DNA from 2 places in the Mesorhizobium sp. LNHC209A00 genome. Region 2 is predicted to be linked to the other one. Evidence: predicted binding sites of a transcription regulator. Region 2 holds the regulator's gene; the other holds the start of a gene.

Region 1 (7,124 bases), on a different contig from region 2:
AGTCTTGGAATGACATTTCTCCGTGGTACTCGCACGGAGAATTGCATTGTCTTCCCAGACCTACATCGCGAACGGTATTCCGAAAGGCCCGATTTCCGCGAATCTGGCCCAGCGCCGCAAGCGCCTCGATTCCCTGGGGAACGGCGTCATTCCCGGCATCGTGCTGGTGGCGATGATCACGGCCGTTGCCTTCTCGGCCCGCAATGTGTCCGGTTTCGCCTTGTTCAGCCCGATGATCCTGGCCGTCGTCGCCGGCATGATCTATTCCAACGTGCTCGGCACACCGGTGCACGCCAAGGCCGGCATAGGCTTTTCGCAAAAGCGCCTGCTGCGCTTCGCCATCGTGCTGCTCGGTTTCCAGCTGACGCTTGGCCAGGTGGTCTCGATCGGCGCCGGCGGCGTCGGCATCGTCGCGCTGACCCTTGGCGCCACCTTCGTCTTCACCATCACGCTCGGCAGGCTGATCGGCGTCGACGCCAAGCTGATGCAGTTGATCGCCGCCGGCACCTCGATCTGCGGTGCCTCGGCGATCGTCGCCACCAACATCGTCACCAATGCGCGCGACGAGGACGTCACCTATGCCGTCGCCTCGATCACCTTGTTCGGCACCGTCGCCATGCTCGGCTTCCCGGTGCTGGCGCCACTGCTCGGCCTCGACCAGCACGCCTTCGGACTGTGGGCCGGCGCCTCCATCCATGAGGTGGCGCAGGTCATCGGCGCCGGTTTCCAGAACGGCCCCCAGTCAGGCGAGATCGCCACCGTCGCCAAGCTGACCCGTGTCGCCATGCTGGCGCCGATGGTCGTCGCGCTCGGCCTGATGGCACGCCGCGGGAGCAGCGACCAGGCAGCTGCACGCCCGCCCATGCCATGGTTCGTCGCCGCCTTTGTCGCCGTCGTGGCGTTGAACAGCCTGGTCATGATACCAGCCGAAGTGAAGCAGGCGGTGGTGCTGGCCACCACCATCATGCTCACCATGGGGCTGGCCGCCATGGGACTGCAGGCAGACATTTCGCAACTGCGCTCGCGCGGCCTGCGCCCGCTGGCGCTCGCCTTCTGCGCCTTCCTGTTCATCGGCGGCTTCAGCCTGATGCTGGTGAAGGTCTCGGGCTAACTAGTCCTGGAACGAGCTCGCCGCGACATAGATCGCCGCCAGCGCCTCGATGCCGGCCTGGTCGGCACTGTCGAAGCGGCCGGGCAGCGGGCTGTCGAGATCGAGCACGCCGAAAACGCCCTCCTCGTCCTCGAGCAGCACGACCAGCTCGGAGCGCGAGGCGGCGTCGCAGGCGATGTGGCCGGGGAAATCATGCACGTCCTTGATCAGCATCGAGGTGCCGAGCTCGACCGCCGTGCCGCATACGCCCTGGCCGACGGCGATGCGCACGCAGGCCGGCTTGCCCTGGAAGGGGCCCAGCACCAACTCCTCGTCCGATGCCAGGAAATAGAAGCCGGCCCAGTTGAGGTCGGGCACCATCTGGAAGATAAGCGCCGCGGTGTTGGCGGCGTTGGCGATCGAATCGTGCTCGCCCTCGAGCAGAGCCTTCAATTGCTTGACAAGGCCGCGGTAGAACGCGGCCTTGTCTGAGATATCAATGGCCTGGGCCGCGAACATGACTTGTCTCCAAACTGGGAATCGCGGTTCCGTCGATGAGTTAGCTCCGCACCAACGGCCCACCGAAACAGTCTACCGTGAATCCCAACCACAGCGAAAGCCGCAAGATCAGGACAGCCGCCGGATGCTCACGCAAGGCAGCGCTCCATTGCGCCAACCTCGCGAGACCTGGCTGCCCTTCCAGCTGCCGCCCTAGTAACCGCCCATGCCGCCACCACCACCCGCCGGCGCCGCATCCTTCGGCGGGATGTCGGTGATCATCGCTTCGGCGGTGATCAGCAAGGCCGCGATCGAGCCGGCATCCTGCAATGCGGTGCGCACCACCTTCGCCGGGTCGACGATGCCGGCCTTGATCATGTCGACATAGGTCTCGTTCTGAGCGTCGAAGCCCTGATTGTGGTCCTTGCTGTCGGCGAGCTTGCCGACGACCACTGAGCCCTCCACGCCGGAATTCTCGGCGATCTGGCGGATCGGCGCCTCAAGCGCGCGAAGCACGATGGAGATGCCGGCGGTGACATCCGCATTGGCGCCGTTCAGGCCCGATAGCGCCGACCGGGCACGAAGCAGGGCCACTCCGCCGCCTGGCACGATGCCTTCCTCGACCGCAGCGCGCGTCGCGTTCAGCGCGTCGTCGATGCGGTCCTTCTTTTCCTTCACTTCCGACTCGGTGACGCCGCCGACGCGGATGACGGCAACGCCGCCCGACAGCTTGGCCAGCCGCTCCTGCAGCTTTTCCTTGTCGTAGTCCGAGGTGGTCTCCTCGATCTGGCCCTTGATCTGGGCGACGCGCGCCTGGATCGTCGCCTTGGTGCCGGCGCCGTCGATGATCGTGGTGGTGTCCTTCTCGATCAGCACGCGCTTGGCGCGGCCGAGCATCTCGATGGTGACGTTTTCGAGCTTGATGCCGAGATCCTCGGAAATCATCTGGCCCGATGTGAGCACCGCGATGTCTTCCAGCATCGCCTTGCGGCGATCGCCGAAGCCCGGCGCCTTGACGGCCGCGACCTTGAGGCCGCCGCGCAGCTTGTTCACGACCAGCGTGGCCAGCGCCTCGCCTTCGACGTCCTCTGAAATGATCAGCAGCGGCCTGCCGCCCTGCACCACCGCTTCGAGGATCGGCAGCATCGCCTGGAGATTGCCGAGTTTTTTCTCGTGGATGAGGATATAGGGATCCTCGAGCTCGGCGCGCATCTTGTCTGCATTGGTGACGAAGTAGGGCGAGAGATAGCCGCGGTCGAACTGCATGCCTTCGACGACGTCGAGTTCGGTCTCGGCGGTCTTGGCTTCCTCAACCGTGATGACGCCGTCATTGCCGACCTTGTTCATTGCCTTGGCGATCATTTCGCCGACGCTGGCGTCGCCATTCGCGGCGATGGTGCCGACCTGCGCGATCTCGGCCGACGACTTGACCTTCTTGGCCTTCGCCTTGATTTCCCCGACGACGGCGGCAACGGCCTGGTCGATGCCGCGCTTCAGGTCCATCGGGTTCATGCCGGCGGCGACCAGCTTGGCGCCTTCGCGCAGGATCGAAGCGGCCAGCACCGTGGCTGTCGTGGTGCCGTCACCGGCAAGGTCGTTGGTCTTCGAGGCCACTTCGCGCACCATCTGCGCGCCCATGTTTTCGAACTTGTCGGCAAGCTCGATTTCCTTGGCGACGGTGACGCCATCCTTGGTGATGCGCGGAGCGCCGTAAGCCTTGTCGATGATGACGTTGCGGCCCTTGGGACCCAGCGTCACCTTCACCGCATTGGTGAGGATTTCGACGCCGCGCAGCATGCGGTCACGCGCATCGGTGGAGAATTTGATTTCCTTGGCAGACATGATTTTTTATCCAATCGAGTTTGAGGGGGGCCAGCCGCCGCGCCGAACGCGCGGCGCTCCAGTCAGGCGGCCTTCTTGGCTTCGACAGCCCTTTCGATGACGCCCATAATGTCGGCTTCCTTCATGATCAGCAGGTCTTCGCCGTCGATCTTGACCTCGGTGCCCGACCATTTGCCGAATAAGATCAAATCGCCGGCCTTGACGTCGAGCGGAACGAGCGCGCCGTTTTCGTCGCGTGCCCCTGGGCCGACGGCAATGACTTCGCCTTCCGCAGGCTTTTCCTTGGCATTGTCGGGAATGATGATGCCGCCCTTGGATTTGGTGTCGCCTTCGGCGCGCCGGACGACGACGCGGTCGTGGAGTGGACGGAACTTCATGGGAACTTCTTTCTGCGGCCGGCATAGGCGGCCGCGCCCTCTCTATAGGCGGTTTGGCACTCGATAGATAGGAGTGCCAAAATTTATCGGGGGACGGAATTAAATGTTGGAAGTATTAGTTTCGCACCCGGTTTCCTGATATCCGAAGTCAGCCAAATATTTTCGAAAATTGAATTTTTCCGGTCGAGCGCCTATTTATCGGACAAGTTCGCTTTCACGATTTCATGCGCAAGGAGATTTCTTCAATGGCCGACGGCAATCAGACGATCATGCAAAAAGCTGAAGCCCGCTTTGTCGACAAGCAGAAGAAAACCGCGGAACGCAACAAGGCAACCGCCGAATACATGTCCGAGGCGAGGGCCAGGGAGATCAAGACGGCGAGGCTAAGGGAATTGCGGTTGGCCAAGGAAGAAGCCGATCGCGTGACGGAAGCACTGAACCCGACGCCGAAAAAGAAGCGGGTGGTGAAGAAGGCTGCGGCAACGGGGGTCAAGACATGAGCCTGACATTCCCCAACCGCAGCCGCAGCTATGACGTGGCCGGCAAACGCATTCGCTTCGTTGGCCATGACGGCATGCTCCAGATTTCCTTCTCCGTGGCCGCCGACGCAATGGCCAGGATGCAGCCGGACACCGCCGCCGACGAGGCCGGCTATCTTGCCGCCTTCGACCGGTCGAGTTCCACTATCCACGACGTCGCCGCCAAGGCCTACGGCCGCACCCGCAAGAGCCTGTATGTCCTGACATCGGATGATTTCGGCTGAGACGCAGCCGCAAATCCAGATAAAGCGCGAAGCGATCTTCAGTCCATGAATGCGTCAAGGCGATGAGACGGGGCAGGACTTACACTCAGCCCTCTCCCGGCACTTGACGTCTCGGACACTCATCTGATCGACACCATATCGGCATTTTTCGGGTTCATGCCGACCATCACCCTTTGCCTGAGTACTGCAGGCTGACCGGTCAAGACATCGATGATGGCCCAGCCTTGGGGCAAGTCCATGCGCGGTGCATGATTGGCCATGCGGTGTGGCTCAGCCTCGCAACACGAAGAAGACCATGCCCAGGACCGCTACCGTCCAGGCGACAACCGAAAGCTTCAGCGCCATGCCGCCATGCGCGGTCAGCATCTCCCGCAGGCGTGCCGCGCTACGCGCCGACACGGCCGGTGCGGCCACCAGGGCGGCGGGTGCCTTGGCGCCAAGTTTTCCAAAGACGGGCAGCGGCGACGGTTCACGCACGAAGTTGACCTCGAATGTCGGGAGTTGGCTCGGCGAACTTGCCCAGCCCCTCCATAGCACCCTTTAGCGAACTCGCTGCATGCCAAATCGGCGCCCGTTGCGGTTCGGCCCGGGAGATACCGGAGTTTCAACTGGCGCACGGCCACTTGTGAACCGGCTCCGATGGCCGCGGCTCGCTCACAAATCCGATCTCGCCAGCAGTAGTAACTTTTCTCTTGAACCGGCCATTGATGTGGACTAGCCTCGAGTTGAGAAAAGGTTTTTCCAGACATTCCCGATCGGGTTCGGCCGTTGGCCGGCTCTATTCCGGGCGGTAAGAGAAAACCTTTTCCCAACCAAGGATTTTTGCCGCGATGGCATCGGACGATCAGCCAGTTTCGGTCTTTCCCAAACCCGTCACTTTGCGTGACGTGGCCGCGCAGGCCGGCGTCAGCGTTGCCACCGCATCCAAGGCGCTCAACGATCAGGGGCGCATGACCGCCGAGACCCGCGAACGCATTCGAGAGACGGCGCGCAGCCTGGGCTTCCGGCCCAACAGCCTGGCGCAGAGCCTGCTGAGGCGCCGCTCCTTTACTGTCGGCCTGCTCACCAACGACACCTATGGCCGTTTCTCGCTGCCGCTGATGTCGGGCATTTCGGATGCGCTGGTCGATGCCGGTGTCTCGGTATTCCTGTGCAATGTCGAGGAGGATCCCCGCCTCGGCCAGCTCCATGTCGAGGCCATGCTCGACAAGCGCGTCGACGGCATCATCGCCACCGGCAAGCGCATCGACCGTCATCTGCCGATCGATCTCGCCAATTTGCGCATCCCGGTCATCTACGCCTTCACCCAGCCCGATCCCGACGCCGTCGCCTTCGTTTCCGACGATGCCGGCGGGGCGCGGCTGGCCGTCGAGCATTTCTGCCGGCTCGGCCGCAAACGCATCGCGCATGTCACCGGCCCGGCCAGCTTTGCCGTGGTGCATGAACGGGCGCAGGCCTATCGCGCCGCGCTGATCGAAAACGGCCTGCCGATGAGCGAGCCGTTGCTTGGCGCCTGGTCGGAAGCCTGGGGGCATGAGGCGGTGACGATCCTTTTCGATGACGGGGAGGAAAAGCCGGACGCCGTCTTCTGCGGCAACGACCAGATCGCGCGGGGCGTCATCGATGCTCTGCGCGAGCGTGGCTTGAGCGTTCCCGGCGATGTCGGCGTCATCGGCTTCGACAATTGGGAGATCGTGGCCGAGGCGACCCGCCCGCCGCTGACCTCGGTCGACATGAACCTGACAGCACTCGGCCGCGAGGCCGGGCTGACCCTGCTTTCCCTGGTCGGCGGCAAGTCCGCCGCGCCGGGCATCAGAAAACTGCCGTGCCGGCTGGTGGTGCGGCAGTCCTGCGGCCGCCTGCCCGATGGCTGACAAAGGCGGCTGAAAAACGAAGCGCCGCAATCGGCGGCAAGCCGCGCATCGCGGCCAAATGAGGAGGAGGAGAACATGAGGACTTTGATTGCCAAACTGACCCTGACCAGACTGACGCTGACCAGACTGACGCTGACCAGACTGGCCCTGACCAAATTGACGTTGACGGCTGCCGTTCTGGGTTGCGGCCTGCAATTTGCCGCCGCCGAAACCGCCAACATCTGGGTACGTGCTGACGGCTCGAACTTCATGCCGAGGATCGTCGACGCCTTCAACAAGGCGAACAAGGACCAGGTCAAGCTCGACATCATCCCCAATGCCGAGATCATCCCGAAATATGGCGCGGCCGCAGCCGGCGGCACGGCGCCCGACGCGCTGTCGCTCGACCTGATCTACACGCCCTCCTTCGCCGCCGCCGGCCAGTTGGAGGACATCACCGACTGGGCAAAGTCGCTCCCCTATTTCGCCAGCCTGTCGCCCGCTCATGTGAAGACCGGCACCTACAAGGACCGCATTTACGGCCTGCCCTTCTCGGCCGACGCCTCGGTGCTGATCTGGAACAAGAAGCTGTTCAAGCAGGCAGGCCTCGACCCTGAAAAAGGCCCGGCCAACTGGGCCGAGATCGAAGCCGACGCCGAGAAGGTCAACGCGCTTGGCGGCAACATCAAGGGCTTCTACTT
Region 2 (7,124 bases):
GGGCTGATGGCGAGGAAGGCAGGATTGGGCGCCTCGCTTTTCGGCACGTCGATCTGCTGGAAAGGCGCATCGATCAGCGCTAGCGCTGCCTCGACGACAAAGCCGCCGCTGCCCGGACGCGTGTAGAGCTTGTACATGAAATCCTCCCCGGCCCGTCTTCTCGCGAGCCGGGGGTGATATGAACCGGAAGCAGTGGTCGGCTCAAGCGGCGCGGCGGCGCCAAGGGGAGTTTTTCTGCGGGCCAGGCTCACGCGCAATACAAACCACGCTAGCGGGCCAGCGCTGCTGTTCCTGGGTATCGAAGCCCTAAGCCCCCAGCCCCTCGAACAGGATCGTCGACAGATACCGCTCGGCGAAGGACGGGATGATCACCACCAGGGTCTTGCCCTTGTTCTCGGGCCGCGAGCCGACGACGATTGCTGCCTGCAGGGCGGCACCCGACGAGATGCCGACCGGCACGCCTTCGAGGCGGGCGATGAGGCGCGCATTGGCGACCGAATCCTCGTTCGAGACCTTGACGATCTCGTCATAGATCGTTGTGTCGAGGATCTTTGGCGCGAAGCCAGCGCCGATGCCCTGGATCTTGTGCGGGCCGGGCTGGCCGCCCGACAACACCGGCGAGGCCTCCGGTTCGACCGCGACGATCTGGACCGAGGGCTTGCGCTTCTTCAGCACCTGGCCGACGCCGGTGATGGTGCCGCCGGTGCCGATGCCGGCGACGAAGATGTCGACTTCGCCCTGCGTGTCGTTCCAGATTTCCTCGGCCGTCGTCGTGCGATGGATTTCCGGATTGGCGGGGTTTTCGAACTGCTGCGGAATGATGGCGTTGGGGATCGTCGCGGCCAGTTCGTCAGCCTTGGCGATGGCGCCCTTCATGCCTTTCGGACCTTCGGTCAGCACCAGTTCGGCGCCGAGCAGCGCCAGCATCTTGCGGCGCTCTACCGACATCGTCTCCGGCATGGTCAGGATCAGCTTGTAGCCCTTGGCGGCGGCGGCGAAGGCGAGCGCGATGCCGGTGTTGCCGGATGTCGGCTCGATCAGCGTGGTCTTGCCTGGGGCAATCTTGCCCGCCGCTTCCAGCGCCTCGATCATCGCCACGCCGATACGGTCCTTGACCGAGGCGATCGGATTGAAGAATTCGAGCTTGGCGACCAGATTGGCGACGATGCCCTTCTCCTTGGCGAACTTGTCGAGCCGTACCAGGGGCGTGTCGCCGATCGTGTCGGTGATGGAATTGTAGATGCGGCCGCGGCCGGGCACACGGGCTGAAGTGACGGGCTTGTTCATTGGTTTCGCTCCCTGGATTTCAGGCAATTGGCAGTCGCCGACAGAATAGGGCTTTCAACCGCGCAAGATAGGCCGCAGCTGGAAAATATCCGAGTGGGAGCGCGTGCTGAAAACGCCTGGCCCTCGGAAACGCATTTCTCGAAACAGCCCAGGCCGGGGAATGGTTTGGCTGAAACGACCTACTGGCGGGCGGCGATCGCCGCCGCCGCGCCAACCATGAAGGCGCCGGCGGTGCGGTTCAGCACCCTCAGCGCGCGCGGCGACTTCAGGAACCAGCGCGCCTTGGCCGCCAGCACCAGGTAAGGCAGCAGCACGACGAACAGGACGATGACCGTCAGCGCGACGAGAATGCCGTAATCGGCAAGCGTGATCGTCTTCAGGTCGACGATGGTCGGCGTGATGGCGAGGTAGAAGATCATCGTCTTCGGATTGCCGAGCGTCACGGTGAGGCCGGCGACGAAGCTCGACAGCAATCCGCCCTTGCCCTTCCGGGCTTCGACGGTTTCGGGTCTGATGCCGGCGGTCCAGAAGCGCCAGCCGAGAAAAGCCAGGTAGGCGACGCCGGCCCATTTGATGGCCAGGAATACCATGCCGAACTCCTGCGCGACGAAAGCGAGACCCAGCACCACGGCGGTCAGGTAGGTGAGATCGCCAAGCATGAGGCCAAAGGACATGGCCAGCGACGAGCGAAAGCCCGAGCCCAGCGCACGCGCGACCAGCGCGGTGACGCCGGGGCCAGGAATGGCGGCGGCGATACCGAGAGCGGCACTGTAGGCGAGGAATCCGGTGAGGGTCATGGCGTGGCGTCCAAGGGCGGTCGCGGCCTTGTCGCACGGGACGGCCTCCAGGAGAACGCCCTGAGCGCGGGATTCGCTTGCACCAGACGGCATTGGACCGGTTCGCAAGAAGATCAGGAGCGGTCGCCATTGTAAGTCACGCGCCAGATCGTGCCGTTGCCGTCCTCGGAGACGATCAAGGATCCGTCGCTGGCCACCGCAACGCCGACCGGGCGGCCCCACACTTCGCCATTGGAAACGACGAAGCCGGTCATGAAATCCTCGTATTCGCCGGTCGGCTTGCCGTCCTTGAACTTGAGCCGGACCACCTTGTAGCCGGTCCTGCTGCCGCGGTTCCAAGAGCCGTGCAGGGCAACGAAGGCGTCGCCTCGATACGCCTGGGGAAAGCCGGCGTCGGCGGGCAAATCCTTGCCATCGTAGAAGGCGATGTTGAGCGGCGCGGAATGCGCCTGCATCAGCACGTCGGGATTGTCAGCCTTGCCGGCGAGATCGGACCGCTCGCCCTTGTGACGCGGGTCCTCATTGTCGCCGATATAATACCAGGGCCAGCCATAGAAGGCGCCTTCCCTGACCGATGTCGCGTATTCGGCGGGCACATCGTCGCCGAGCCCGTCACGCTCGTTGACGACACACCATAGCGCGCCGGTCGCCGGCTGGACGGTCATGCCCGAACAGTTGCGCAAGCCGGTGGCGACTGTGCGGCCATTCTTGCCGTCGGGATCGAAGGCCCGGACCTCGGCCCGGCCCGCCTCGGAACCCCAACTGGCGCCGAGCGGCTCAGCCTTGGCCCAGGCGTCGAGCCCGCCCCTGGGCCTCTTGCCCATGTCCTCGGCGACATTCGAGCCGGAGCCGACGGAGAGGTAAAGTGTCTTGCCGTCGGGCGAGAAGGCGATGTCGCGGGTCCAGTGGTGGGTCGAGGGGATGTCACCGACGATGGTTTGCGGCTCGCCCGAGGCCTTCAGGTCGCCATTGCCATAGGCAAAACGCACGATGCTGTCGCTATTGGCGACGTAGACCCATTGCGGGTCCTTGCCCGGGGGATAGAAGGCAATGCCATAGGGCCGGTTGAGACCGCCGGCAAAGATACTTTTCTCAGCGGCTTTCGCGCTGCCCTTCGCCAGGCGATAGACGCGGACCTGGTTGGCCTTGCTGTCGGCAACGAACAGGTCGCCATTGGGTGCGATGCGCACGACGCGCGGATTGTCGATCCCCGAGGCGATCAACTCGGCCGAAAATCCCGGCGGCAGATGCGGCTTTGCATCCGCCGGCATGTCGATTACGCCGGCGCTATTGGAGGCGGATTCGGTGACATAGGGCTTCGGCAGGTCTTCCGGCTTGATCAGCCGGCGTATGCCGGGCCTGTCCGCCCGCCAGTCGCCGAAGGCGGCCGTACCTTTGAGCAGAGGCTGGTCCGCTTGCTGGGCGAGCGCCGCGGTCGTGATAAACAGTGCGGACATCGCCAGTCCAGCCAGTCGCATCACTTCCTCCAATCAGTCGTGAGGGAAATCAACGATCGGTTTGCCCGTGGGTTCCGTGACGCACAATGACTTGAAGCAACCTCCTGGAATCAGGTCCCGGCAGCGTAAAAATCGTCGTCCAGGCGTTTTTCCAATTCAACGAGATCGGCCGGCAACGGCAGGCCCATGGCGCGCATTTCCCGCAGTTTTTCGCGCAGCTGTTCCTGAATTTCGTGCTGGTCCTCCGGCTGGTTGACCATCTCTTCGAGCAGCAGACTGATCTGGGCCTTGAACGATTCGAGCGCCATTCTTTTTCTCCTTTGCAGCCCGTTTGGATTGGGTCCCGCCAGGAAAGTCATCGTCCTCGGGACGCGGTCGAATTCCGGCATGGAACCCAAAGCGATAATTCCTCGGCTCTCTTACCTCAGCATGCGGGAAATCAGCTGCGCCGTATAATCCACCATCGGCACGATGCGGGCATAGTTGAGCCGGGTCGGGCCGATGACGCCGAGCGCACCGACGACGCGGGCGTCCTTGTCGCGATAGGGCGCCACCACCAGCGACGAGCCCGACAGCGAGAACAGCTTGTTCTCCGAGCCGATGAAGATGCGCACGCCCGATCCCTGCTCGGCGAGGTCGAGCAGCTGGATCAGCCCGTCCTGCGTCTCCATGTCCTCGAACAGGTGGCGCAAGAGTTCGATGTCGGCCTGGGCGGTGACGTTTTCCAGCAGATTTGCGCGGCCGCGCACGATGAGCCGCGCCGGCAGGCCGCTTTCGGCGCCGGCCCACACCGCAAGTCCCTTCTCGACGAGGTCCTGCGACAGCGTGTCGAGGGCGGCTCTCGTCTCTTCCTTGATGCGGGCGATCTCGGTGCGCGCCTCGGCCAGCGTGCGGCCGCGAATATGCGCGTTGAGGAAGTTCGAGGCCTCGTGCAGTTGCGAGACGGTGATGCCGGCGGGCAGTTCGACGACGCGGTTCTCGACATCGCCATTCTGCGAGACCAGCACGGCAAGCGCCTTGGTCGGCTCCAGCTGGATGAATTCGATATGCTTGAGCGCCACCTCGTTCTTGGCCGCCAGCACCAGGCCGGCGCCGCGCGACATGCCCGACAGCATCTGGCTGGCCTCGGTCAGCATATGCTCAAGCGTCGCGCCCGAGCCGGAGGCCCGCACCTGTGCCTCGATGGTGCGGCGCTCCTCGTCGGAGAGGTCGCCAAGCTCCATGAAGGCGTCGACGAAGAAACGCAGGCCAGCCTGGGTCGGCAGGCGCCCGGCCGAGATGTGCGGCGCATAAATCAGCCCGAGATGCTCGAGGTCGCTCATCACGTTGCGGATGGTGGCGGGCGACAGCGAGGACGGCAGGATGCGCGACAGGCTGCGCGAGCCCACGGGTTCGCCGTCCCGCAGGTAGGAATCGACGATGCGCCGGAAGATGTCGCGCGAGCGCATGTCGAGTGACTGAAGAGCCAACGACTGCGAAACGGGATCGACTGCCTTGGTCATTCGGCCAAAAACCTCCGGTTCAAGGATATAGACTTCGGTGCGCCGCGCGCAACCCGGTGTCTGTGCCGGATCGCTCGGCCATTTTCCTTTGCACCACGGGCTTGGTGGGGCTACAAGCCGGCCACAATTCAAAAATGACAAGAAAGCAGGCCGAATGCGCCCCTCCAAACGCCAATTCGACGAAATGCGCGCCATATCCTTCGAGCGCGGCGTCTCCAAGCATGCCGAAGGCTCGTGCCTGGTGAAGTTCGGCGACACGCATGTCCTGTGCACCGCGAGCCTCGAGGAAAAGGTGCCTGGCTGGATGCGCAATTCCGGCAAGGGCTGGGTGACGGCCGAATATGGCATGCTGCCACGCTCGACCGGCGAGCGCATGCGCCGCGAGGCCTCAGCCGGCAAGCAGGGCGGCCGCACGCTGGAAATCCAGCGGCTGATCGGCCGTTCGCTGCGCGCCGTGGTCGACCTGCAGGCGCTGGGCGAACAGCAGATCACCGTCGACTGCGACGTCATCCAGGCCGATGGCGGCACTCGCACCGCTTCGATCACCGGCGGCTGGGTGGCGTTGTATGACTGCCTGCGCTGGATGGAAGCGCGGCAGATGGCGAGCGTTTCGAAAGTGCTGAAGGATCATGTCGCGGCGATTTCCTGCGGCATCCATGACGGCCAGCCGGTCATCGATCTCGATTATATCGAGGATTCCTCGGCCGGCACCGACGCCAATTTCGTCATGACCGGCAAGGGCGGCATCGTCGAGATCCAGGGCACCGCCGAAGGCGAGCCTTTCTCCGAAGAGCAATTCGCGGCCTTGATGGGCCTGGCCAAGAAGGGCATTTCCCGGTTGGTCAGCCTGCAGCAGATGGCGGTGGCCTGAGTTTTCGATGCCGAGCCTGGGCGCCCCCCTCTGGCCTGCCGGCTATCTCCCCCTCAAGGGGGGAGATCGGATGTTCGATCGGCTTTCGACATCTATCAACGGCGCAGGATGTGCGGCGGAGCTGAAACCGCCAATCTCCCCACTTGAGGGGGAGATGCCCGGCAGGGCAGAGGGGGGCGCCTCGTGACACCCTCCGCAATCCTGGAATCGGCCCTCTACGTCACCGACCTCGCTGAAGCAGAAGTCTTCTACACCGACATTCTCGGCCTCACTCCCCTCGGCAAGGTCGACGGCCGCCACCTGTTCTTCCGCTGTGGCGTGGGCGTGCTGCTCGTCTTCAACGCCGAGGCGACCAAAATTCCGCCCGCACCCGATGCAAGGCTGAAAGTGCCGCCGCATGGCGCGGTCGGCGAGGGCCATCTGTGCTTTGCCGCGACCGCCGATGAAATTGAGCTTTGGAAAGCCCATCTCATGGCGAAGAAAATCGCCATCGAAAGCGAATTCGAATGGCCGCAAGGTGGCCGTTCGATCTATATACGCGACCCTTCGGGCAATTCGATCGAGTTCGCCGAGCCGAGAATCTGGGGCCTTTGATGCATTCGCCAAACCTCCATGCGCTTGATGGCAAGAAGATCGTCGTCGCCAGCCACAATGAAGGCAAGCTGCGCGAATTCGCCGAGCTGATGGGGCCGTTCGGCTTCGAGGCGAAATCGGCCAAGGCGTATGGCCTGCCCGAGCCGGACGAAACCGGCACCACCTTCGAGGAAAACGCCTACATCAAGGCCTTTGCCGCCGCAAAGGCGACCGGGCTGCCGGCACTGTCGGACGATTCTGGCCTGTGTGTCGACGCGCTCGACGGCGCGCCCGGCGTCTATACAGCGAACTGGGCCGAGACTCCGGACGGATCGCGCGATTTCGCCATGGCCATGCAGCGCACCGAAGTGGCGATGCAGGAAGTTGGCGCGGCCACGCCCGAACGGCGCACGGGCCGCTTTGTCGCCGTCATCTGCCTCGCCTTTCCCGACGGCGAGGCCGAATATTATCGCGGTGAGGCCGAGGGCACGCTGGTCTGGCCGCCGCGCGGCGAGCTCGGCTTCGGCTATGATCCGGTGTTCCTGCCCAATGGCTTCGACAAGACCTTCGGCGAAATGAGCGCGGAGGAAAAGCACGGCTGGAAACCCGGCCAGGCGACGGCGCTGTCGCACCGCGC

Evidence for each region. The regulator HrcA, encoded in region 2, represses chaperone genes, less so after heat shock. The targets are predictions, from matches to a motif close to GTTAGCACTCNCNNNNNGNGAGTGCTAAC.
Region 1: the regulator HrcA is predicted to act here: its motif matches at 3,860-3,888, upstream of X739_RS154550 (co-chaperone GroES).

What each region holds. Positions count from the first base shown of each region.
Region 1 covers NZ_AYWT01000003.1:817,005-824,128, reverse strand. The annotation lists gene X739_RS154535 (YeiH family protein) at 47-1,111, shown strand; gene X739_RS154540 (GAF domain-containing protein) at 1,112-1,609, opposite strand; gene groL (chaperonin GroEL) at 1,802-3,430, opposite strand; gene X739_RS154550 (co-chaperone GroES) at 3,493-3,807, opposite strand; gene X739_RS154555 (hypothetical protein) at 4,053-4,307, shown strand; gene X739_RS154560 (DUF1488 domain-containing protein) at 4,304-4,570, shown strand; gene X739_RS154565 (hypothetical protein) at 4,841-5,047, opposite strand; gene X739_RS154570 (LacI family DNA-binding transcriptional regulator) at 5,401-6,444, shown strand; gene X739_RS154575 (sugar ABC transporter substrate-binding protein) at 6,520-7,124, shown strand, end outside.
Region 2 covers NZ_AYWT01000002.1:749,875-756,998, forward strand. The annotation lists gene X739_RS158990 (glutathione S-transferase family protein) at 1-137, opposite strand, end outside; gene cysK (cysteine synthase A) at 307-1,287, opposite strand; gene X739_RS158980 (LysE family translocator) at 1,467-2,084, opposite strand; gene X739_RS158975 (sorbosone dehydrogenase family protein) at 2,198-3,562, opposite strand; gene X739_RS158970 (hypothetical protein) at 3,652-3,849, opposite strand; gene hrcA (heat-inducible transcriptional repressor HrcA) at 3,961-5,043, opposite strand; gene rph (ribonuclease PH) at 5,198-5,914, shown strand; gene X739_RS158955 (VOC family protein) at 6,098-6,508, shown strand; gene rdgB (RdgB/HAM1 family non-canonical purine NTP pyrophosphatase) at 6,508-7,124, shown strand, end outside.